DNA from 2 places in the Ensifer sp. Root423 genome. Region 1 is predicted to be linked to the other one. Evidence: riboswitches for the same ligand, from Rfam matches in the RefSeq annotation. Region 1 holds a riboswitch; the other holds the start of a gene.

The links. Region 1 has a riboswitch for FMN ahead of ASD01_RS00605 (6,7-dimethyl-8-ribityllumazine synthase). Riboswitches for the same ligand answer to the same signal wherever they lie in the genome.
Region 2: another riboswitch for FMN. It lies ahead of ASD01_RS28800 (DMT family transporter); the one in region 1 lies ahead of ASD01_RS00605 (6,7-dimethyl-8-ribityllumazine synthase).

The regions. Positions count from the first base shown of each region.
Region 1 is NZ_LMEG01000001.1:117,234-129,096, reverse strand. It holds gene ASD01_RS00645 (glutamine synthetase family protein) at 1-661, opposite strand, end outside; gene ASD01_RS00640 (amino acid permease) at 854-2,401, opposite strand; gene ASD01_RS00635 (N-formylglutamate amidohydrolase) at 2,515-3,288, opposite strand; gene ASD01_RS00630 (MurR/RpiR family transcriptional regulator) at 3,464-4,342, shown strand; gene ASD01_RS00625 (ABC transporter substrate-binding protein) at 4,547-5,653, shown strand; gene ASD01_RS00620 (ABC transporter permease) at 5,837-6,718, shown strand; gene ASD01_RS00615 (ABC transporter permease) at 6,715-7,497, shown strand; gene ASD01_RS00610 (ABC transporter ATP-binding protein) at 7,509-8,570, shown strand; FMN riboswitch at 8,693-8,842, shown strand; gene ASD01_RS00605 (6,7-dimethyl-8-ribityllumazine synthase) at 8,936-9,409, shown strand; gene ASD01_RS00600 (low temperature requirement protein A) at 9,661-10,944, opposite strand; gene derI (D-erythrulose-4-phosphate isomerase) at 11,156-11,599, opposite strand; gene ASD01_RS00590 (triose-phosphate isomerase) at 11,641-11,863, opposite strand, start outside.
Region 2 is NZ_LMEG01000045.1:32,730-44,592, reverse strand. It holds gene ASD01_RS28840 (cytochrome P450) at 1-6, opposite strand, end outside; gene ASD01_RS28835 (VOC family protein) at 212-859, shown strand; gene ASD01_RS28830 (endonuclease/exonuclease/phosphatase family protein) at 1,019-1,876, shown strand; gene ASD01_RS28825 (phospholipase D family protein) at 1,896-3,455, shown strand; gene ASD01_RS28820 (ATP-dependent Clp protease proteolytic subunit) at 3,743-4,375, shown strand; gene clpX (ATP-dependent Clp protease ATP-binding subunit ClpX) at 4,660-5,937, shown strand; gene lon (endopeptidase La) at 6,322-8,742, shown strand; gene hupB (DNA-binding protein HupB) at 8,963-9,238, shown strand; FMN riboswitch at 9,363-9,545, shown strand; gene ASD01_RS28800 (DMT family transporter) at 9,633-10,547, shown strand; gene ASD01_RS28795 (esterase-like activity of phytase family protein) at 10,615-11,863, shown strand, end outside.

The sequences.
Region 1 (11,863 bases):
TCAGCGCGTCGGCATAGCGTACGTTGATCTCTTCTTGGCCGGCCGACGCCTCACCCTTGGAATTCTCGACCGGAATGTCTGCACCCTGGAGACCGTTGCGGATCGCCCGCATCACGTCCTCTTCCTTGGTCGTCTGGAAGATGTGGTAGTCCTCGTTGTAGCCGCTGACGAGCTGCAGGTCGCGATAGCCGGACTGGCGGGCGTCGTCATAGGACTGGTCGAAGAGGAAGAATTCGAGCTCGCTCGCCATATAGGCCTTGAGGCCCATCTTCTCGAGACGCGCCACCTGCTTCTTCAGGATCGCCCGCGGCGAATGCGGCACTTCCTCATGGGTGTGATGGTCGAGCATGTCGCAGAGAACCAGCGCCGTGCCTTCGAGCCAGGGGATGCGGCGAAGCGTCGAAAGGTCCGGCTTCATCGTATAGTCGCCGTAGCCTTTTTCCCAGCTTGTCGCCTTGTAGCCGGGAACGGTCTCCATCTCCATGTCGGTCGCCAGCAGGTAGTTGCAGCTATGCGTTTCCTTCCAGGCGCCATCGACGAAGAACTGCGCGTGGAAGCGCTTGCCCATCAGCCGGCCTTGCATGTCGACCTGGCAGGCGAGCACCGTATCGATGCGGCCGGCGGCGACGTCTTCCTTCAACTCGTCAAACGTATAGCTCATCAACTTCCATCCCATGTTTTGTCACGCGGCCGTTCCCTTGAGGTCACGATATTTTTTGGCCGCGTGAACGTGATCAGCTCGAATTGTCTGGCGCGGAGTGCGGGCCGGAAGCCGCGCACATTGTTTTCGATTTCGTCCGGCCCCAAAGAAAAGGCGGAAGTCGCGGTCGCGCTTCCGCCCTTTTGTCGTTGATCAGATCTGGCCGACGGCCTTCTCTGCAGCGGCGATCTCTGCCTGGCGGCGTGCCACTTCGTCACCGATCGGCGGGCCGCGGAAGCGGCGGCTCTCGAAGCCGAACCAGACAGCGCCGGTCAGCACCAGGAAGCCCACGGTGATGTAGAGTGCCCAGTCGTTCGGCGGCTGCACGCCGAGGATGAAGATCAGCACCATGGCGATGATCGAGAGCACCGCGAACAGCTTGAACATGCTCTCGCCGAGGTTCCACGGACCCATCTTGTCCCACTTCGAAGTGCCCCAGGCGAACAGGCCGAGGGTGATCGGGATCGCGAAGGAGAAGAACAGGAAGATGACCGTGCACGAAACGACGATGGTGTAGACCGGCGTCTCGCCGATCGAGACCAGCGACGAGCCCCAGACGAACAGGACCGACAGGATCGAGCCGATCCAGATCGCGGCAACCGGCGTGCGGTAGGTCGGGCTCACCTTGGCAAGCGCCTTGGAGGCCGGCAGGCCGCCGTCACGCGAAAACGCGAAGATCATGCGCGACACCGAGGTCACCGTTGCCAGGCCGCACAGCCACTGGCTGACGAGGATGGCGAGATAGAGGATGTCCTTGATGATGGGGTGCACCTGCGCATCCATTGCCCAGAAGAACACGTTCCAGCCCTGCTTGGCGGCTTCGTCCATGTTCGGGATCATCAGCACGAACGAGCACAGCATGATATAGCCGAAAAGCGCCGACCAGAGCACCGACGAGACCATGCCACGCGGCACCGAATGGGCGGCTTTGACCGTCTCTTCGGAGGTGTGCGCCGAAGCGTCATAGCCGGTGATCGTGTAGATCGGCAGGAGCAGGCCGAGTAGGAACACCCAGGTGCCCGAGGTCTGAGGCCACACGTTGCCGCCGGCTTCACCGGAATAGTTGGAGAAGGTGAAGAGACGGGCGATGTCGTAGCTGTCGGCTGCGACCAGGCACACGAGCGCCAGCAGGATCGACGTCGCGAAGATCAGGTAGCCCGAAAAGTCGGTGAGCTTGGCTGTCAGCCCGATGCCCATGTGGTTTACCAGCGCCTGCCCGCCGGTGATGATGGCCAGGAAGACGATGCGCGTCAGCGTCGTATCGGCGAGGCCGAAATAGGGCGTGCCGAAGGAACCCATGAAGAAATAATAGGTGCCGACGTTGATCGCACCGAGAACGGTGACGAGACCGAGCAGGTTGAACCATGCTGTCAGCCAGCCGGTGAAGCGGTTGCCGAGGATCGAACCCCAGTGATAGAGGCCACCCGCCGTTGGATAGGCCGAGCTGATCTGTGCCATGGCAACGGCGAAAACCAAGGAGATGAAGCAGCCAAGCGGCCAACCGATGCCGATCGCGGCGCCCCCCGCGCCGGCGGTCGCCTGGGCGAGCGAGTTGATGCCGCCCGAAAGAATGCAGATGATCGAGAACGACACCGCGAAGTTCGAGAACTGGCTCATGCGCCGCTCGAGCTCCTGGGCATAGCCCATCGAGTGCAGGACGCTCATGTCCTGCTTTTTGTCTGAATCACTGTAGTCCGACATTTTTCTTCCCCTGATTTCTTCAGACCACACCGCCCCATTGCGGCAGGGTCCCATCAACCACCTGCCCCGGTTGGCCGGAACAGGACCGCGGCAACGCCGCTCCCCAGGGTCTTTTATTGTGCTGAAACAGCCGCAGCGCCTTTGCGCAGCAGCCCTTCCAGGTAATCGGCCATGACCCTTTGGCCGATGTCATTGCCAATGAGATCGTTGCGGATCTCGATCATCACATTCGGCAGTCCGTTGTGGACGCCATATTCGATCAGGCTATGGGTAACGCCGTCGGCCGGCCCATAGGGCTCGTTGCGCCGGATGTCGTAGGCAACCTGCCCCTTGGTGGCAGTCGCGAGCATATGGTCGGCAAGCCGGCTGTCGGCATCGTGAAGCACGCCGACTTCGACGGCGCGCGGCTTGCCGAAATAGACGGGCGTGAAACTGTGCATCGTCACGAGAACAGGCGGGCGTCCCGCGGCCTTGCGATCGGATACGAACCGGGCGACGGCATCGTGGAACGGCCGATAGATCTCGTCGACCCGCGCCTGGCGCTCGTCGGCCGACATCGTCCGGTTTCCCGGGATCTCGTAGACCTCGCTGACAGCAGGCATCGCCGCGTCCGCTTCCGGCGGTCGGTTGCAGTCATAGGCAAGGCGGGAGAAGCGCTGGTAGATCAGGGACCCGTCGAGCTTTGTTGCGAGCAGCTTGGCAACCGCAAGCGCACCCGGGTCCCAGGCAATATGACTTTCGAGCGCCTGTTCGCTGAGGCCAAGCGTGCCCAGCCGTTCGGGAACGAGGCGCGAGGCATGCTCGCAGACGAGCACAATATCGCCTTTGCCTGCGGCGTTCTCGATCGCAACCGGATCGCCATCTGCTTCGGTCAAAAGTCGCGTCAACACCGGCATCCCCTCTTGCCCCGTTAGACGTTCGTTAATGAAAAGAATTCTTCAGAGGATGACGCATGTCAATCAAAATCTGAAACGATCTCTTCAAAATTGCGATTGACTCCAATTGTGACAGCGATGTTTAATCTGTCACAAACCGGCTTAAGATCGGTTCAGGGGAGACAATTTGAGCAGCAAGGCGACGTCCACCACCGTGTCGGATGTGATCAACGCCCACTTCACCGTGCTGACCCGCGCGGAGAAGCAATTGGCAGAGACGCTTCTCGACAATTATCCCGTTTCGGGACTCGGTTCGATCACCACGGTTGCCGAGAACGCCGGCGTTTCGACACCGACGGTCGCCCGCATGGTGCAGAAGCTCGGTTTCCGCGGTTTTCCGGATTTCCAGGCAAGGCTGCATCAGGAATTGGAAGCGACGATTTCCAATCCGATCACCAAGCACGACCGCTGGGCGGCCAATGCGCCCGGCACCCACACGCTCAACCGCTTTGCCGACGCGATCACCAGCAATCTGCGCGAGACGCTGACCCAGATCGAGCCGCAGGAATTCGACGAGGCGGCCGCGCTGATCGCCGACCGCAAGCGCAGCATCTATCTGCTCGGCGGCCGCATCACCCGCTCGCTCGCCGATTATCTCTTCACCCACCTTCAGGTCATTCGGCCGGGGGTCACCGAAATCGCCACCAATGCCAGCGCCTGGCCGCACTACGTGCTCGACATGCGCCAGGGCGACGTGCTGATTCTCTTCGACATCCGCCGCTACGAGCAGGAGATGGTGACGCTTGCCAAATCCGCCCGCGAGCGGGGTGTCGAGATCATCCTTTTTACCGATCGCTGGAGTTCGCCGGTCGCCAAGTCCGCCTCAAGGGTGTTTCGCTCGCAGATCGAGGTGCCCTCGGCCTGGGACAGTTCCGTCGTCATCCTGTTCTTGATCGAGGCTCTGATCGAGGCCGTTCAGAGTTCGAACTGGGACGAAACCCGGGATCGGATGAAGACGCTCGAGGGCCTGTTCGATTCCACCCGCATCTTTCGCAAACCGGTCTAGGAGAATTCGCCGACACGTTCACAGGATTTCATGCAGTTATGCGACAGTGGCCCGCCGAAGCCAAAAAAGAAATGTTCTTCCAACGACATACGCGGCGCGAACGGATAAACCCCTGTCACATTACTTTCATCGCATCTCTTTAACAGCTTCGCCGAAATCGACTGAAACCCAACGAATTTGACTAAACCCATAAGGAGAACTCCAGTGATTTCAAAAACCCAACGCCTGCTTTCGCTCTCCACCGCCATTTTCCTGGCGACGACGGCAATCGCCGCTGCCGAACCGAGCGCCGAGCTCATCGAAGCCGCCAAGAAGGAAGGCATGCTGACGACCGTCGCCCTGCCCCACGACTGGTGCGGCTACGGCGACGTCATCGCCTCCTTCAAGGCCAAGTATCCGGAAATCCAGGTCAACGAACTGAACCCGGACGCAGGCTCGGCCGACGAAGTCGAAGCCGTCAAGGCCAACAAGGACAACAAGGGCCCGCAGGCGCCTGACGTCGTCGACGTCGGTCTCGCCTTCGGCCCGCAGATGAAGGCCGAAGGCCTGCTGCAGCCCTACAAGGTCTCCACCTGGGACGAGATCCCGGACAGCGTCAAGGACGCCGAAGGCTACTGGTACGGCGACTACTACGGCGTCATGTCCTTCCTCGTGAACAAGGACCTCGTCCAGAACGCACCGAAGGACTGGGCTGATCTGCTGAAGCCGGAATATGCCGGCCAGGTTGCTCTCGCCGGTGACCCCCGCGCCTCGAACCAGGCGATCCTCGGCGTTCTCGCCGCTGGTCTCGCAAAGGGCGCAAAGTCCGGCAAGGAAGCCGGTGAAGCTGGTCTCGGCTACTTCGCCGAACTGAACAAGGCCGGCAACTTCGTTCCGGTTATCGGCAAGTCGGGCACGCTCGCCCAGGGCTCGACCCCGATCGTCGTTGCCTGGGACTACAACGCGCTCGGCTGGGCAAAGACCCTCAACGGCAACCCGCCGACCGAAGTCGTCGTTCCGGCCAGCGGCGTTCTCGCCGGCGTCTACGTTCAGGGCATCTCGGCCTACGCGCCGCACCCGAACGCAGCGAAGCTGTGGATGGAGCACCTCTACTCCGACGAAGGTCAGCTCGGCTGGCTCAAGGGCTTCTGCCACCCGACCCGCTTCAACGCCATGGTCAAGGCCGGCAAGGTTCCGCAGGAGCTGATCGACGCCCTGCCGCCGGCAGCCGCTTACGAGAAGGCCTACTTCCCGACGCTCGAAGAAGTCGACGCCAACAAGGCTGCCGTCACCGGCGGCTGGGATTCCGTCGTCGGCGCGAACGTTCAGTAAGCCTTTCCACAGACATGTCGCCCCGACCGGTTTTCCGGTCGGGGCGCATAGGTTATTCGTAAGAAATTCAAGTCCTTGGAGCGAGATCTGGGAGCCGTGCGCGGCTTCGTCGGTTTCCCGCTTCTTGCTTGCAACAATCGATAACGCCCGCGTGGAAAACGCGGCTTCAGGGGCGCGAACGGAATGTCATCTGCTAAACCCGACGCCAGCCCGCCGGCGCGTCGCCTACCGCTTCACTGGCTGGGCATTCTTCCCTTTGCCGCCTTCGTGACGCTGTTCCTGCTTTTGCCGACGATGAAGATCGTGGTCGGCGCGTTTCAGACGCCCGATGGCAGCTTCACGCTCGACAACATCCGCGGCCTGTTCACGCCCTCGATTCTGGCTGCCTACTGGATCTCCATCAAGATCAGCATCGCCTCGGCGCTTCTCGGCTGCCTGATCGGCTTTGCCATGGCGTCCGCCATCGTCTTCGGCGGCTTGCCGAAGGGGATCCGCGGACCGCTCCTGACCTTCTCCGGCGTCGCCTCCAACTTCGCCGGCGTACCGCTCGCCTTTGCCTTTCTCGCGACGCTTGGACCTGTCGGCATCGTCACCGTCTTCCTGCGCTCGAACTTCGGGCTCGACCTCCGGATGCTCGGCTTCAACCTGCTGTCCTTCTGGGGGCTGACGGTCACCTATCTGTTCTTCCAGATCCCGCTGATGATCCTGATCATCACGCCGGCACTCGACGGCCTGAAGCGCGAATGGCGCGAGGCCGCCGAGATCCTCGGCGCCACCGGCCTGCAATACTGGCGCATGGTCGCCTTCCCGATCCTGCTTCCGTCGCTGCTCGGCACGCTGGCGCTGCTTTTCGCCAATGCCTTCGGCGCCGTTGCGACCGCGATCGCACTCACCGGCTCGTCGCTCTCGATCGTGCCGATCCTGCTCTTTGCCCAGATCCGCGGCGACGTGCTCGGCAACCCGCATCTCGGTTACGCGCTCGCCTTCGGCATGATCGTCGTCACCGGTATCGCCAACGCGATCTACATCTGGCTGCGCAGCCGCAGCGAAAGGTGGCTGAAATGAAGAAGATCTGGGCCTGGGGAGCCCTCGTTTTCGGCCTCCTCTATTTCACCCTGCCGCTCATTGGCATGACCAACTTCTCCTTGAAGATGCGCCGCGGCGAATACTCCTTCGACGCTTACCAGAAGGTCTTCGCCGACCCGCGCTTCCAGGAGACCTTCACCTATTCGGTGCTGCAGGCCTTGTTCACCATCCTCTTCGGTGTTCTGCTCGTCGTGCCGACAGCCTATTGGGTCCGCCTCAAGCTGCCGCGGCTGCGCCCCGTCATCGAGTTCATAACGCTGCTGCCGCTGGTCATCCCAGCGATCGTCATCGTCTTCGGCTACATCCGGCTCTACAACACCTCGAGCTGGCTGCCGTTGACGGGCTCGCTCACCGGCACCAACATCCTCCTGATGTTCGGCTATGCGACGCTTGCGCTGCCCTACATGTACCGCGCGGTCGACACCGGCCTTCGCACCATCGACGTCGCCACCTTGACCGAGGCCGCCCAAAGCCTCGGCGCCGGATGGACGACGATCCTTGCCAAGATCATTCTGCCGAACGTGCTCGTCGCCGTGCTCTCGGGCGCCTTCCTGACCTTTGCCATCGTCATCGGCGAGTTCACCATGGCTGCCTTGCTCAACCGCCCGGCTTTCGGCCCCTACATGCAGCTCCTGGGCGCCAACCGCGCCTATGAACCGGCCGCACTCGCCGTCATTGCATTCGGCATCACCTGGGGCTGCCTCGGCCTCATCCAGCTCGTCTCGCGCTTTCAAAAAAGCGCGCCTGCTAAGGCCTGAGGACCGCACCCATGAGTTTCCTGTCACTCACCAGCATCAAGAAGTCCTTCGGCCCGGTTCACGTCGTGCACGATTTCAACATGGACATCGAAAAGGGCGAGTTCGTCTCGTTCCTCGGGCCATCGGGCTGCGGCAAGACCACGGTCCTGCGCATGATCGCCGGCTTCGAAAGCCCGACCAGCGGCAAGATCGTCATCAACGGCCGCGACCAGAACTCGCTGAAGCCCAACCAGCGCAACATCGGCATGGTGTTCCAGGCCTATGCGCTGTTTCCCAACATGAACGTGCATGACAACGTCGCCTTCGGCCTCAAGGTCGCAGGTACAGACAAGTCGGAGATCGACGCGAGGGTGAAGCAGATGCTCGGGCTGATCAAGCTCGAGCACCTGGCGGACCGCTTCCCCTACCAGCTCTCCGGTGGTCAGCAGCAGCGCGTTGCGCTTGCCCGCGCCATTGCGGTCAAGCCGCAGGTGCTGCTGCTCGACGAGCCGCTGTCGGCGCTCGACGCCAAAATCCGCGTGTCGCTGCGCGAGGAAATCCGGCAGATCCAGCAACAGCTCGGCATCACCACCGTGTTCGTGACCCATGACCAGGAAGAAGCGCTGTCGATCTCCGATCGCATCGTCGTCATGAATGCCGGCCGCGCCGACCAGATCGGCACCCCCTTCGAAATCTACAACACGCCGTCAACGCGTTTCGTCGCCTCCTTCGTCGGCACGCTCAGCATCATCGAAGGCAAGGTCGCGGACCCGGCCGCGGGTGCCGTCACGATCGGCAACCAGCAGATCGCGCTGAAGGATCCGATTGCCGGCATGAAGGGCGGCGACAGCATATCGCTGGCGCTTCGTCCCGAAGCGGGCTCGATCGCCGAGGGCGCCACGGGCGACACGTCGCTTGCCGGCGAGGTCGTCTCGACGAGCTTCCTCGGCTCGGTCATCCGCACGCGCCTTCGCGTCGGCGGCGACGTCATCTCCTTCGACATGTTCAACAATCCGGGTGTGGCCCCGCCGGTTTCCGGCGACAACGTCACGCTGCGCTTTGCCGCCAAGGACCTGCTGGTCATTCGGGAGTAGGCCGATTGACGCCATCGGAACGATTTCTTCCGATGGCTCCAAACACTGGAAAAATCTGTCGTGATTTCTGGCATTTTCGTCGCACCGTGCGTTTGACCGCGCGCGGTCGCGCTATATAGTCGCGTTGTTCTCAGGGCGGGGTGAAATTCCCCACCGGCGGTAGCGGCCGAAAGGCCGAAGCCCGCGAGCGCCTCAGGGTTTCGCCCTGGGGGTCAGCAGATCCGGTCAGAATCCGGAGCCGACGGTCACAGTCCGGATGGAAGAGAGCAAGCAGCAACGTGGGTCCCCGCGACGGGACCTCGCGCGCATGCATGTTCGCCCGACGGGATCATTGGAAAACGCCAAACCCTGAAAGGCTTGAGACCATGACCATTCTTTCCCACCCCGCCGCCAAGATCGCGATCGTTCGTGCCCGCTGGCATGCCGATATCGTCGGCCGCTGCGTCGATGCCTTCGTCACGCAATGGACGAAGCTTGGCGGGTCGGCCGCCGACGTCGAGATCTTCGACGTACCCGGCGCGCTCGAAATCCCGCTGCATGCGCAGACGCTGGCCAAGACCGGCCGCTATGCCGCGATCCTCGGCACCGCCTTCGTCGTCGACGGCGGCATCTACCGCCACGATTTCGTCGCCGGCACCGTGCTCGACGGCATGATGCGCGTGCAACTCGACACCAATGTGCCGGTGCTTTCCGCCGTACTGACGCCGCACAATTTCCAGGAAAGCGAACCGCTGATCGCCTTCTTCCGCGAGCACTTCGTTACCAAGGGTACGGAGGCGGCCAACGCCTGCGCCCAGATCCTCGACGCCCGCGCCAAGCTGGCGCTCGTCAACGCCTGATCGGCGAGATGCGCTTGAGGTTGGCTCGCCCCTCATCCGCCCGGTGAAGGCTCGCCCCTCATCCGCCCGGTGAGGGGAATGCCCCTCATCCGGCCTGCCGGCCACCTTCTCCCCGCCTGCGGGGAGAAGGCTAGCGTGAGGGGGCAGCGGCAGGGGCGAACAGCGCCAAACGCTGCGCTTGAATCAACCTCTGAACCACCTGAATCGGCTCACCAGCTTGAGCCGGCAACGCGCTGTTTCGACTCGCAAAATCAATGCGCAGCCTCGTTCTTGCGCAGGCTGCGATCCAGTGCCGCCACGCGGTGCCGGTGCCCCGCCACCTCGTAGCCGACGATGGTGACGACGGGCGCGAGCATCAGGATGATCAGGCACTTGGCCATGTCGAGCCCGGCCATGGCCGCGACCACTGACGCGGCCAGCACCACTGCCGTGCCCGCGAGCAGCCAGAGATGCAACCGCTCCACCTGCTGCATAAGATAGGCGTACATCGCATAGAGCAGCCCGATGTAGCACGCGACGGGCACCGCAACGGTCAGCACCGTTGCGACCGAGCCGATATGCGCCTTGTGCTCGATGTAATAGGCCGCCACATGCAGGCCGGCGCCAGTCGCCACGATCGAGGCGAAGATCGGCATGTGGCCGTAGCCCCAGACGAAGGAGCGTTTTTGACGGTGCCGGTGCAGGATCTCGGCGCTCGGCAGCAGAAAATAGATCCACCACATGCCGAAGGTGAGCCCCGTACCGGCGAGGCAGACGAGCGCGACATCGAGGTTCCAGCCCTGCCCTTCGACCACGGCGGAGATTGAGGCGACCGTGCCGACCACCCCTTCCCCAAGCGCGATGATCGCGAGCAGCCCGTAGCGCTCGGCGATGTGATGGGCATGCCAGGGCGTTCCGCCGTAGCGCATCTCGGCGACATAGGGGCCCAGCATCTCGATCGCCGTCAGCCCCACGACCATGACGAAGGTCACCAGCAGCGAGAAATCGAAGAAGATCAGAACGACCCAGCCAAGCTGGGCGAGGCTGATTGCTTTGACATAGGCCATGCAGGCATCCCGTCGGGCCGGGTCCTGCCGGCTGGCGCGCAGCCATTGGAAGAGCATTGCCACCCGCATGACGACATAGCCGAGCACCATGATGCCGTTGTCGAGATGCTCACCCTTGTCGATCGATTCGAACATTGGCGGCAGGGCGATCGCAAGGATCAGCACGCCGACCATCTGCACCATGGTGACGATGCGGAATACCCAGTCGTCCGTGTCGTAGGCGGAGGCAAACCAGCTGAAATTGATCCAGGCCCAGCAGATGGAGAAGGTCGCAAGCGCGAAGCCGAAGAGGCCGGAAAAGAAGTGCCCTTCGGCCAGGAAATGAGCAAGCTGCGAAGCCGCCAGGCTAAAGGCGATGACGAAGGTCAGGTCGAACAAGAGTTCGAGCGTCGTCGCCGTCCTGTGATGTTCATGCGTGTCGCGACCGCTCATGCGCGCCACATGGTGGTGCGCGCTTTGATGCGGCTCGGTCGGGGTGGTTTCACTCATGCGGCGACGCCCTTCAATTGACGATCCGCAAGAATATTCAAATATTTGCAGAAGCTTCGTCAAGGCGAAGCGGGAGACCGGACATGAAAACGCCCGGCATCGCTGCCGGGCGTGTCGTCACGATGCCTGAGGGAGGATCAACGGCATCGCGAGATAAGGTAGGCCTTGAACCGGGAACCGGATGCAGACGGCAAGCCGCCCGCCCCTTCCCTCAACCGGCTCTTGCGGCATCCAGGCGATTGATCGCCTCGACATTGCCGGCTGAAGAGCCGTTCGGGTCGAACTCGGACGCGAGCCAGGTGTCGACGATCGACTTTGCCAGCTCCGGACCGATGACGCGGGCGCCCATGGTGATGATCTGGGCGTTATTCGACTTGGCGGCCCGCTCGGCCGAATAGGTGTCGTGCGTCAGCGCCGCGCGGATGCCCGGCACCTTGTTGGCCGAGATGCATACACCGATGCCGGTACCGCAGAACAGTATGCCGCGGTCATGCTTGCCCTCGACAACCTGCTGCGCCAGGTTCTGTGCGAGGTCCGCATAGAAGCCGGACTGGCTGAGATCCACGACTTCCACGTCGCTGCGGCCACCGAGATGGGCGGCTATGACATCCAGCAGGGGCTTGCCGGCGCTGTCGGCTCCGATTGCAATCTTCATGATTGTTCCTTTCGTTCTTCTTGAGCTGCAACGGCCGGGGCTCAGATCGCCTTGGCGACACGCTGCAGAATGTCGAGATAGCCAGTGACGTCCCAGGCGGAGCGGCCGATGAAGAGGCCGTCGATATGCGCCTGGGTGATCAGTTCTTCGCAATTGCCGGGGTTGACGCTGCCGCCGTAGAGCACCGGCACGCGACGGCCGAGGGCGGCTTCCGCCACCTCTGCGATGCGCTTGTGGCGCTCGTCGGCATAGTCAGCCGTCGCC
Region 2 (11,863 bases), on a different contig from region 1:
AGGCATGGCAGCGGCTCTTCGCGGACTTCAATGGTCCCTATGTCTAAGGGAACCGCGGTTCGGCCGGCAAGGGCGGATATCGGCACCCGCCGCCATCGGGGCGTTGACAGCACGTGCCATGGCGGCCAATCTCTGCTGGCTGCGTAGGGCGCATCGGCAGAGGGCTGAAAGGGCAACGCCCGCCTACGGAACACAGACCGTAGTTGCGCCCATGCCAAACCTTGAAAACCTGAAGAAGCAAGCGAAGCAATACCTCAGATGGCATCGCGACCAATACTATCCGGTCGCAGCCGAGATCAGGGCTGCCTTGCCGCGCTTCCGCGATCTTGACGACGAGACTATTCTCAAGTCGGAGTTCAAGCTCGCCGACGCGCAGGAACTGATCGCGCGTCAATCGGGGTTCGACAGTTGGCAGGCGCTCAAATCAGGAGCCCTGACAATGACCATGCAATCCAAACCCGCCACACCGCAGCCGGTGCTGCAATCGACAGCCGCGCAGTTGTTCGTTGCCGATATCAGCGCCGCGTGCGACTTCTTCACCGAGAAGCTCGGCTTTGCGGTCGATTTCGTCTACGGCGATCCGCCCTTCTACGGGCAGGTGATCCGGGACAATGCTCGGCTCGCTCTGCGTCTCGTCTGCGAACCCGTCTTCGTCGGCGACATCCGGCAGCGCGAGCACCTGCTTTCCGCCTCCATCGCCCTCGATACCGCCAATGACATCAAGCAATTGTTCCTGAGCTACCAGTCGGCCGGGGTCTTTTTTCACCAAACGTTGCGCACGGAACCCTGGGGCGCACGGACGTTTATCGTGCTCGATCCCGACGGAAATCTGATCCTGTTTGCAGGGCCGGCCGATTGAACGAAAGCGCGGGAAGGGGCGCCGGTAGCGCGCGTTTGCTGCCGGCGTCCGTATCTCCAGGCGTGCTATCCGCGGGGAACAAACTTCCGCTTTCCTCCCTTTTTCTGTGGCACCAGGCGACCTATTTGCGCATGATGCGGCCAGCAAGCAGGGAGCGGCATGGGAAAAAACCAGTCCAGTCTATCGGCGGGGATCGTCGCTGCGATCCGCAAGAGACGCCCCACCGTCGTTCATCGCGAAGCCGCGGTCAGCCGTGGCGATATCGTAATCGCCTCCTACAACATTCACAAATGCGTCGGCACCGACGGGCGCTTCGACCCCGGTCGTACCGCCAATGTCATCGGTGAGTTGGGCGCAGATATCGTCGCGCTTCAGGAGGCCGACCAGCGGTTCGGTGAGCGTGCCGGTCTGCTCGATCTCGAGCATTTGCGCCGCGAGGCACACCTTGTTTCGGTGCCGATTTCCGGATTTTCGACCAAGGGGCATGGCTGGCACGGCAATGTCCTGCTGCTGCGTGAGGGCGCCGTTTCCGACGTGCGGCAGCTCAAGCTGCCCGGCGTGGAACCGCGCGGTGCGCTGGTCGTCGATCTCGATCTGAAAGTGGGGCCGCTGCGCATCATCGCCGCCCATCTAGGACTTCTGCGGCATTCGCGTGCCCAGCAGGCCGAGGCGATCCTCGAGGCAGCGTCCGACGCGAACGGGCGGCCGACGCTGCTCATCGGCGACCTTAATGAATGGCGGATGGGGCGGCGTTCGTCGCTGTCCTTCCTCAGCCCGGTATTCGATCCGTCCCACGCGACGGTCGCCAGTTTTCCCTCACGCTTTCCCCTGTTGCCGCTCGACCGTGTGCTCGGAAACCCGCATAGCCTGGTGACGTCGGTCGCCGTGCACGATTCGCCGTTGGCGCGGATTGCCTCGGATCATCTGCCGGTAAAGGCCTCGATCGACCTGAAGGCGGCGCAGCCGGAACAAAGAGACGGCCGACGGGTCGAAGCCGGGCGTACGGGGGCGGCCTAAAGGCACGGGCGAGTTTTCGATGGGATCCTCTATCCTGTTCACCGTTGCCGCCATCCTCGGACTGGTTGTGGCGACGGTTCTCTATGTCTACGGCCGGTTCGGCCGCCGCCCGCACGGGCCGCCGTCAAGCGCACTCCCGCTGGCCGATGCCGGCACGGAGCTCGACCGATATGTGGCGCCGCTCGTTGCGGGGCAGGCGGGTGCCAATGGGGTGGCGCTTGTTTCCGATAATATTGAGGCCCTGGTGGTCCGAGCGCACGCAGCACGGCGCGCCGGACGCAGCCTCGACCTGCAGTACTACTACTGGAAGGGCGACCTGACCGGTCTTCTTCTCGCCCGCGAGATCCTGGCCGCCGCGGACCGTGGCGTGCGCGTCCGGCTGCTGCTCGACGACATCAATGCGGGCATCCATGACCGAATGTGCATCGCGCTCGACGCCCATCCCCATATCGACGTACGGCTCTTCAATCCGAGCCGGGCGCGCACCGACCGCTTTCGCCGCGGCTTCGAAATGGCGATCCGCGCCTTCAGCGCCACGCGCCGCATGCACAACAAGCTCTGGGTAGCCGACGGCCGCGTTGCGATAGCCGGCGGCCGCAACATCGGAGACGCCTATTTCGATGCCGCCGAGCTCTCCAATTTCCGTGACCTCGATGTCTGGATGGTCGGACCCGTGCTGGAGCAGGCATCCGCCATGTTCGACCGCTACTGGAACAGCACATCCGTGCTCCCGATCGCGGCGCTGCGCACGCCGCGCAAGCAGTATCTGCCGGCACTGCGCGATTCCGTCGAAGGATTGGCGCGCACGCCGGCAGGCCGGTTCTATCTCGAGCGCGTCGACAAGGCGGTTGACGAGGCGGAGATCTACCAAGGCACACGGCGGCTTCACTGGAGTTCCGAGATCCGTCTGGCATCCGATCCGCCGGAAAAGGCGCTGATGCAGCGGCGCCAGAACTGGCTGTTGCGCGAACTCTTTCCGCTGATCGAGGCAGCCACGCGGGACTTGCGGATAATCTCGCCCTATTTCATTCCCGGCGTTGCCGGCACGCGGGAACTCGCCGCCATTGTTTCGCGCGGCGCTCGCGTGGCGGTCCTGACCAATTCGCTTGCAGCGACCGACGTTGCCGCCGTTCACGGCGGTTATGTCAAATATCGCCGGAAGCTCATCCGGGCCGGCGTCGCGCTCTTCGAGTTGAAGGAGCAGGGCGATGTCGCCGAGGGACACCGCATGACATTGTTCGGACGCCGCAACGCGAGCCTGCACAGCAAGGCGTTCGTGGTCGATGGCCTGAACGGTTTTGTCGGCTCGATGAACTTCGATCCGCGCTCCGCTTCACTCAACACGGAAATGGGCGTCGTCTTTCAGGATGCGGCACTCGCCGGCGAACTGGCTTCCATGTTCGAGGAGGAAACTTCGCCGTCGATCAGCTACCGGGTCGACATCGAAGGATCGCGTCTTGTCTGGCGTGATCGCGCCAATGGCTCCGAGCGGCTGGTGCGCCACGAGCCGGACGCGAGCCTGGCAAGGCGCATGATCGCCGGGGTAATCCGTGTGTTGCCGATCGAGTCGCAGCTGTGAACAGCGCCCAGGTTCGCGGATTTCCCCTTCGTTTACCGATATCACCGAAGCCTGTGTGCAGAGTTTGCGTCCATGGCCTCAACCGAGGATATCGATGGAAAAATGTTCTATCGCCAACCATGTGTGGAGGACGGCCGAACTTCGAAGCAAAGCGGACCTTCGATTAAGCTTATCGAAGCTTCGCGACTTGAAGTGAAGGGTGTTGACACTCTATGTAGGAGCAGAAGGTAAATCCCGTGATTCCCGGTTCGCAAAGGTTTTGCGAACCCGATTGATGAAGGTTCGATATGAGAAATCCCGTTGATACCGCCCTGGCACTGGTGCCGATGGTTGTTGAACAGACCAACCGCGGTGAACGTTCCTACGATATCTTTTCGCGCCTTCTGAAGGAGCGCATCATCTTCGTGACCGGCCCGGTCGAAGACCAGATGGCAACGCTCGTCTGCGCCCAGCTTCTTTTCCTTGAAGCAGAAAACCCTAAGAAGGAAATCGCGCTCTACATCAATTCGCCGGGCGGCGTCGTCACGTCGGGCATGGCGATCTACGACACGATGCAGTTCATCAAGCCGGCCGTTTCGACGCTCTGCGTCGGTCAGGCCGCCTCGATGGGTTCGCTGCTCCTGGCCGCCGGCCACAAGGACATGCGTTTCGCGACGCCGAACGCGCGCATCATGGTTCACCAGCCCTCGGGCGGTTTCCAGGGCCAGGCCTCGGATATCGAGCGCCACGCCAAGGACATCCTGAAGATGAAGCGCCGCCTCAACGAGGTCTACGTCAAGCACTGCGGACGGACCTATGAAGAGGTTGAGCAGACGCTCGATCGCGATCATTTCATGAATGCGGACGAAGCTCTGAGCTGGGGCCTTGTCGACAAGGTTCTGACCTCGCGCGAAGAGATCGAGGGCGGCGAGCAGGCCTGATAACGCGCATTTGTGTCGGGATAGATGTAATTGTGACACAATTGTAATGGCTCAAGGGCTTTATCGACAGGGTAAAGCCGGTAATATGAACCATTAATGCTATGTTGGAATCTGTCAGCGTAGTGTTCGTTCGGAGTTGGGAGAGTCGTTGCGACTGCGTCGGGCGTTTACGCCTGGGGCGGTGAGTACTCCCGGAAGCCCTGTTTGAGGTTGAGGCTCAGGGCAAATTGAGTGGTCCGCGATACTTATCTTGAAAGTGTCCGGCGTGCTGGAAGGAAGTGGAAATGAGCAAGGTCAGCGGAAGCAACGGCGGTGACTCGAAGAATACACTTTATTGTTCGTTCTGCGGCAAGAGCCAGCACGAAGTCCGAAAACTGATTGCCGGACCGACCGTGTTCATCTGCGATGAATGCGTCGAACTGTGCATGGATATCATTCGCGAAGAGAACAAGACCTCGATGGTCAAGTCCCGCGACGGTGTTCCGACGCCTCAGGAAATCATCAAGGTTCTGGACGAATACGTCATCGGCCAGCAGCAGGCGAAGCGCATCCTTTCGGTCGCCGTTCACAACCATTACAAGCGCCTGGCGCACGCCGCCAAGGGCAGCGACGTCGAGCTTGCGAAGTCGAACATCATGCTGGTCGGCCCGACCGGCTGCGGCAAGACCTATCTCGCCCAGACGCTCGCCCGCATCATCGACGTGCCGTTCACCATGGCCGACGCAACGACGCTGACCGAAGCCGGTTATGTCGGTGAAGACGTCGAGAACATTATCCTGAAGCTGCTTCAGGCTGCCGACTACAACGTCGAGCGCGCCCAGCGCGGCATCGTCTACATCGACGAAGTCGACAAGATTTCGCGCAAGTCCGACAACCCGTCGATAACCCGCGACGTATCGGGCGAGGGCGTGCAGCAGGCGCTTCTGAAGATCATGGAAGGCACGGTTGCCTCGGTACCACCGCAGGGCGGCCGCAAGCATCCGCAGCAGGAATTCCTGCAGGTGGATACGACCAACATCCTGTTCATCTGCGGCGGTGCCTTTGCCGGCCTCGACAAGATCATCTCCGCCCGTGGCGAGAAGACCTCGATCGGTTTCGGCGCAACGGTCCGCTCGCCGGAAGATCGCCGTGTCGGCGAAGTTCTGCGCGAACTGGAGCCGGAAGATCTCGTCAAGTTCGGCCTGATCCCGGAATTCATCGGTCGTCTGCCGGTTCTGGCGACGCTGGAAGATCTCGATGAAGATGCGCTGATCCAGATCCTATCCGAGCCGAAGAACGCTCTGATCAAGCAGTACCAGCGCCTGTTCGAGATGGAAGACGTCGAACTGACCTTCCACGAGGACGCGCTTCGCGAGATCGCGCGTCGGGCGATCGTGCGCAAGACCGGTGCCCGTGGCCTTCGCTCCATCATGGAGAAGATCCTGCTCGACACCATGTTCGAGCTGCCGACGCTCGAAGGCGTGCGCGAAGTGGTCATCTCGGACGAGGTGGTCAAGGGCGCTGCCCGGCCGCTCTACATCTACTCGGAACGGTCGGACGAAAAGACCAACGTTTCGGCCTGAGCGTCCTGAATTACCCTTTGAGAAGCCCGCCTCGTGCGGGCTTTTTCATGTCTGCTTCATGTGTTCACACTTAGCTGTTGAGACACCTGCGCCGGGGCGCAGATTTCACAATTCGATTGTTGCTAAAGTGCCGCAAACAACGCAATGATGTGACGATTCAATGAAGGACCTTAATGGTTGCGGTCCATGAGCTTGTAGTCCGTCGCAAGGTCCGCAACAGCATTGATGCGTAGTCAGAAGGACCCGGCCACTGTTTGTGGATGTCTGCGTCGAGCCTTGAAATGGACGCGGTCGCACTCCACTTTCATGTGGAAAATATGACAGCCGGGAGTGCCTGTAGGGCTCCCGGATACGGGCCCGAAATCGGGACGGAAAGGAAATGACATGACGAACAAAACGTCACCGGCGACTGAAAGCGCGACCTACCCGGTCCTGCCGCTCCGCGACATCGTAGTCTTCCCGCATATGATCGTGCCGCTTTTCGTCGGCCGCGAAAAATCGATCCGTGCGCTTGAGGAAGTCATGGGCACCGACAAGCAGATCATGCTTGCCACCCAGATCAACGCCACAGACGACGATCCGGAACCGTCCGCGATCTACGAAGTCGGCACCATCGCCAACGTTCTTCAACTGCTGAAGCTGCCCGACGGCACCGTCAAGGTACTGGTCGAGGGCCGCGCGCGCGCCAAAATCGACGGCTACACGCCGCGCGAGGAATTCTATGAGGCTTCGGCGCATAGCCTGAGCGAGCCGGAGGAAGATCCGGTCGAGATCGAGGCGCTCAGCCGCTCGGTCGTGTCCGAATTCGAAAGCTACGTAAAGCTCAACAAGAAGATCTCTCCCGAGGTCGTCGGCGTTGCCAGCCAGATCGAGGACTATTCGAAGCTGGCCGACACGGTCGCTTCGCACCTGTCGATCAAGATCGTCGAAAAGCAGGAAATGCTGGAGACCACCAGCGTGAAGATGCGCCTGGAAAAGGCGCTCGGCTTCATGGAAGGCGAGATCTCCGTCCTGCAGGTGGAAAAGCGCATCCGCTCGCGCGTCAAGCGCCAGATGGAGAAGACCCAGCGCGAGTACTACCTCAACGAACAGATGAAGGCGATCCAGAAGGAACTCGGCGACGGCGAAGACGGCCGCGACGAGATGGCCGAGCTCGAAGAGCGTATCGCCAAGACCAAGCTTTCCAAGGAAGCGCGCGAAAAGGCTGATGCAGAGCTGAAGAAGCTGCGCCAGATGAGCCCGATGTCGGCGGAAGCCACCGTCGTTCGCAACTACCTGGATTGGCTGCTCGGCCTGCCCTGGGGCAAGAAGTCGAAGATCAAGACCGACCTGAACCATGCCGAGGAAGTGCTCAACGTCGATCATTTCGGCCTCGACAAGGTCAAGGAGCGCATCGTCGAGTATCTCGCCGTGCAGGCGCGTTCGACCAAGATCAAGGGCCCCATCCTGTGCCTCGTCGGCCCTCCGGGCGTCGGCAAGACCTCGCTCGCCAAGTCGATCGCCAAGGCGACCGGCCGCGAATATGTGCGCATGGCGCTGGGCGGCGTTCGTGACGAAGCCGAGATCCGTGGCCACCGCCGCACCTATATCGGCTCGATGCCGGGCAAGGTCGTTCAGTCGATGAAGAAGGCGAAGCGGTCCAATCCGCTGTTCCTGCTCGACGAAATCGACAAGATGGGCCAGGACTTCCGCGGCGATCCGTCGTCGGCGCTGCTCGAGGTGCTGGATCCGGAACAGAACTCGACCTTCATGGACCACTACCTGGAGGTCGAATACGACCTGTCCAACGTGATGTTCATCACCACCGCCAACACGCTGAATATCCCGGCGCCGTTGATGGACCGCATGGAAGTGATCCGCATCGCCGGCTACACGGAAGAGGAAAAGCTGGAAATCGCCAAGCGGCATCTGCTGCCGAAGGCGATCCGCGACCACGCGCTGCAGCCGAAGGAATTCTCGGTCACAGACGGCGCGCTGATGGCGGTCATCCAGACCTACACCCGCGAAGCCGGTGTGCGTAACTTCGAACGCGAGTTGATGAAGCTCGCCCGCAAGGCCGTGACCGAGATCATCAAGGGCAAGGCCAAGAAGGTCGAAGTGAACGCTGCCAACATTAACGACTATCTGGGCGTTCCGCGCTTCCGCCACGGCGAAGCCGAACGTGACGATCAGATCGGTGTTGTCACCGGTCTCGCATGGACTGAGGTCGGCGGCGAGCTTCTGACGATCGAAGGCGTCATGATGCCCGGCAAGGGCCGCATGACCGTCACCGGCAACCTGCGCGACGTGATGAAGGAATCGATTTCCGCGGCGGCTTCTTATGTCCGCTCGCGCGCAATCGACTTCGGCATCGAACCGCCGCTGTTCGACAAGCGTGACATCCACGTGCACGTACCGGAAGGTGCGACGCCGAAGGATGGCCCGTCGGCCGGCGTCGCCATGGCAACCACGATCGTGTCGATCATGACCGGCATCCCGATCTCCAAGGATGTCGCAATGACCGGCGAGATCACGCTGCGCGGCCGCGTGCTGCCGATCGGCGGTCTGAAGGAGAAGCTCCTGGCAGCGCTGCGGGGCGGCATCAAGAAGGTGCTGATCCCGGAAGAGAACGCCAAGGATCTCGCCGAGATCCCGGACAACGTGAAGAACGCGCTCGAAATCATCCCGGTTTCGCGGGTGGGCGAAGTGCTCGAACACGCTCTGGTGCGCATGCCGGAACCGATCGATTGGGACCCGGCAAACGAGCCGGCAACCGTAGCACCGGTTGATTCGCAGGACGAAGCAGGCTCCTCCGTCGCCCACTGACGGGGGCTTGAAAATGGGTGCAGCCGGCTCGCGCGGCGCTCATTTTGCAGAAAAATTGGGAAGACCGGCCATTGGCCGGTCTTTTTTGTTGTAAAAGCGCCCTGCAAGCCTTGCATTCCAAGGGATTAGGCGCAATTGGGAAAGGCAAGACGCGGGCGAAGCGCAAGCCGCCGCGCCTTAAAACACAGTCGTTTCGAACCAATCTGAAAGGGGTGGAAACATGAACAAAAATGAGCTCGTGTCTGCCGTTGCTGAGAAGGCCGGACTTTCCAAGACCGACGCATCTTCTGCAGTTGATGCAGTTTTCGAGACCATCCAGGCTGAGCTGAAGAACGGCGGCGACATTCGCCTGGTCGGCTTCGGCAACTTCTCGGTTTCGCGCCGCGAAGCCTCGAAGGGCCGTAACCCGTCCACGGGTGCGGAAGTTGACATCCCGGCACGCAACGTGCCGAAGTTCACGGCCGGCAAGGGCCTGAAGGATGCCGTCAACGGCTGATGAGATTTGCTTGGCGGCCGGACACGAGGCCGGCAGTCCAGGTATTCGAGGGTTCGGCGCAAGCCGGACCCTTTCGCATTTTTGGGGCAGCCCTTGCGAGTGTCCGTCATTTGCTCTAGGGCTTGCCCATTCTCAGGGCGGGGTGAAAGTCCCCACCGGCGGTAAGGGCATGACAGCGCGGCGTCTTGGAGACGCGCGAAGGTGGCCCAAGCCCGCGAGCGCCTTTCCTCGATTTTTGGGGAGAGGGTCAGCAGATCCGGTGCAACTCCGGAGCCGACGGTCATAGTCCGGATGAAAGAGAATGGTCGCTGGCACGAAGGGTAGGGATGCCCGGCGTCGTGCCGTGCGCTCATGCGTCCTGATTTGTGTTTGGTCCGCTTTCAGGGTGCATGACATGAATCAGACTTCCCTCGGCTTTTTCTCCTCGCGCGCCATGGCCGGAGCCGGCTTCATGGTGTTGGCTGGGATCGCTTTCGCCGGCCTCAATGTCGTCACCCAATGGCTGACGATGAAGCTCGGTTTTCCAGCCACCGCCATGGCGTTCTGGCAATATGCCTTCGCCTTCCTCTTCTCACTGCCGTTTCTGCGACGCGTCGGGCTGTCGGCCATGCGCACCGACTATCCCTGGCGTCACGTCGTGCGCGTGGTGCTGGCCGCCTTCGGTGTGGGGGCCTGGGTCTCCGGTCTGGCGCACGTGCCGATCTGGCAGGCGATCGCGCTGGTCATGACCTCACCGTTCTTCATCATCCTCGGCGCCCGCCTGTTTCTCGGCGAACGCGTCGGCGCGGCGCGCTGGGCCGCAACCGCGGTCGGTTTCGCCGGGGCGATGATCATTCTCGAACCGTGGTCGGACAGCTTCAGCTGGGCCGCCCTTTTGCCGATCCTGTCGGCGCTGTTGTGGGGCGCTTCGTCGCTCATCACCAAGAGCCTCACAAGTCTCGAGCGCCCCGAAACGATCACCGTATGGCTGCTTGTGCTTCTGACCCCGATCAACGGCGCCATCGCGCTTTCGGCCGGCTTCACCATGCCGGATGGGACAGCACTCGGCTTCCTGCTGCTCGCCGGGATACTGACCGTAGTCGCGCAATATCTGCTGACGCTCGCCTATACTGTTGCCGACGCTGCCTATGTGCAGCCCTTCGACGATCTGAAGCTGCCGCTTAACGTCTTTGCGGGCTGGCTGGTCTTCGGTTACGCGCCGACAGGATATCTTTGGGTCGGCGCAGTGCTGATCCTTGGCGCCTCGCTGTTCATCATGCGCAACGAGATGCGGCGCGAGCGCGCCGCGCCTGCAACCGGAACGGTGTAAAACCCAAGCGTTGTCATTCGGCTGTCATCGGCATCGCGCAGAACCCCCATGTTTTCAGTGTTCGCACATGGGGGATTTCATGACCATCACTTCGCGCGTGACCGCGCTTGCGGCCGTTCTTCTTGCATCCGCAGCATTTCCTGCGGCGGCCGAGCCCGTCTTCAACCGCATTGCATCCTTTGCTGTTGCCGATAACCTGCCGGAAGGCGATGCGCGCAAGGCGCCGACATCTGCCGAAATCATCACGGCCAGCGAAGACGGCAACACGCTTGTCTATTCCGACAGCCCCGGCAAGCGCGTCGGCCTGATCGACATCACCGATGCCAAGGCGCCGAAGGCAGCCGGCACGGTCTCTTTTGCCGGCGAGCCGACCTCGGTCACCATCGCCGGTGCAAAGGCACTCGTCGCGGTCAACACGCGCGAAAGCTTCGTCAAGCCTTCGGGGCTTCTTGCGATCGTCGATCTGGCCTCGAAGAAAGTCGATGCGACCTGCGATCTCGGCGGCCAGCCGGATTCGATCGCCGTCAACAAGGACCGCACGCTGGCGGCCATCGCCATCGAGAACGAGCGCGATGAAGAGCTGAACGACGGCAAGATCCCGCAGATGCCGGCCGGCGACCTCGTCATCTTGTCGTTGAAGGATGGTGTTGCCGATTGCGGTTCGCTGAAGCGCGTGACGCTGACCGGTCTTGCCGAAATCGCCGGTGAAGACCCGGAGCCGGAATTCGTTTCCTTCAACGGCAAGGACGAGATCGCGCTGACGCTGCAGGAGAACAACCACATCGTCATCATCGACGGCAAGACGGGAACGGTGAAGACGCATTTCTCTGCCGGCACGGTCGACCTCAAGAACATCGACACCAAGCGCAACGGCGCGATTGCCTTCAAGGACGAGCAGCCGGGCCGCAAACGCGAGCCCGACGCGGTGAAGTGGCTCGGCGACAACCGCATCGTCGTTGCCAACGAAGGCGACTATGAAGGCGGTTCGCGCGGTTTCACGATCTTCGACACCACCGGCAAGGTGCTCTTCGAATCGGGCGCGAGCTTCGAGCATGCGATTGCCGCCATCGGACACTATCCCGAGAAGCGCTCTTCGGCCAAGGGCGTTGAGCCCGAGGGCCTGGAAGCGGCGAAGTTCGGTGACGACAACCTGTTCTTCGTTCTGTCCGAACGTGCCTCGATCGTCGGCGTCTACAAGGATACGGGCGCCGAGCCTGAGCTGCTGCAGCTCCTGCCGTCGGGCATCTCGCCGGAAGGCGCCGTCGCGATCCCCGCGCGCAATCTCTTTGCGACCGCAAACGAAGTCGATCTCGTCG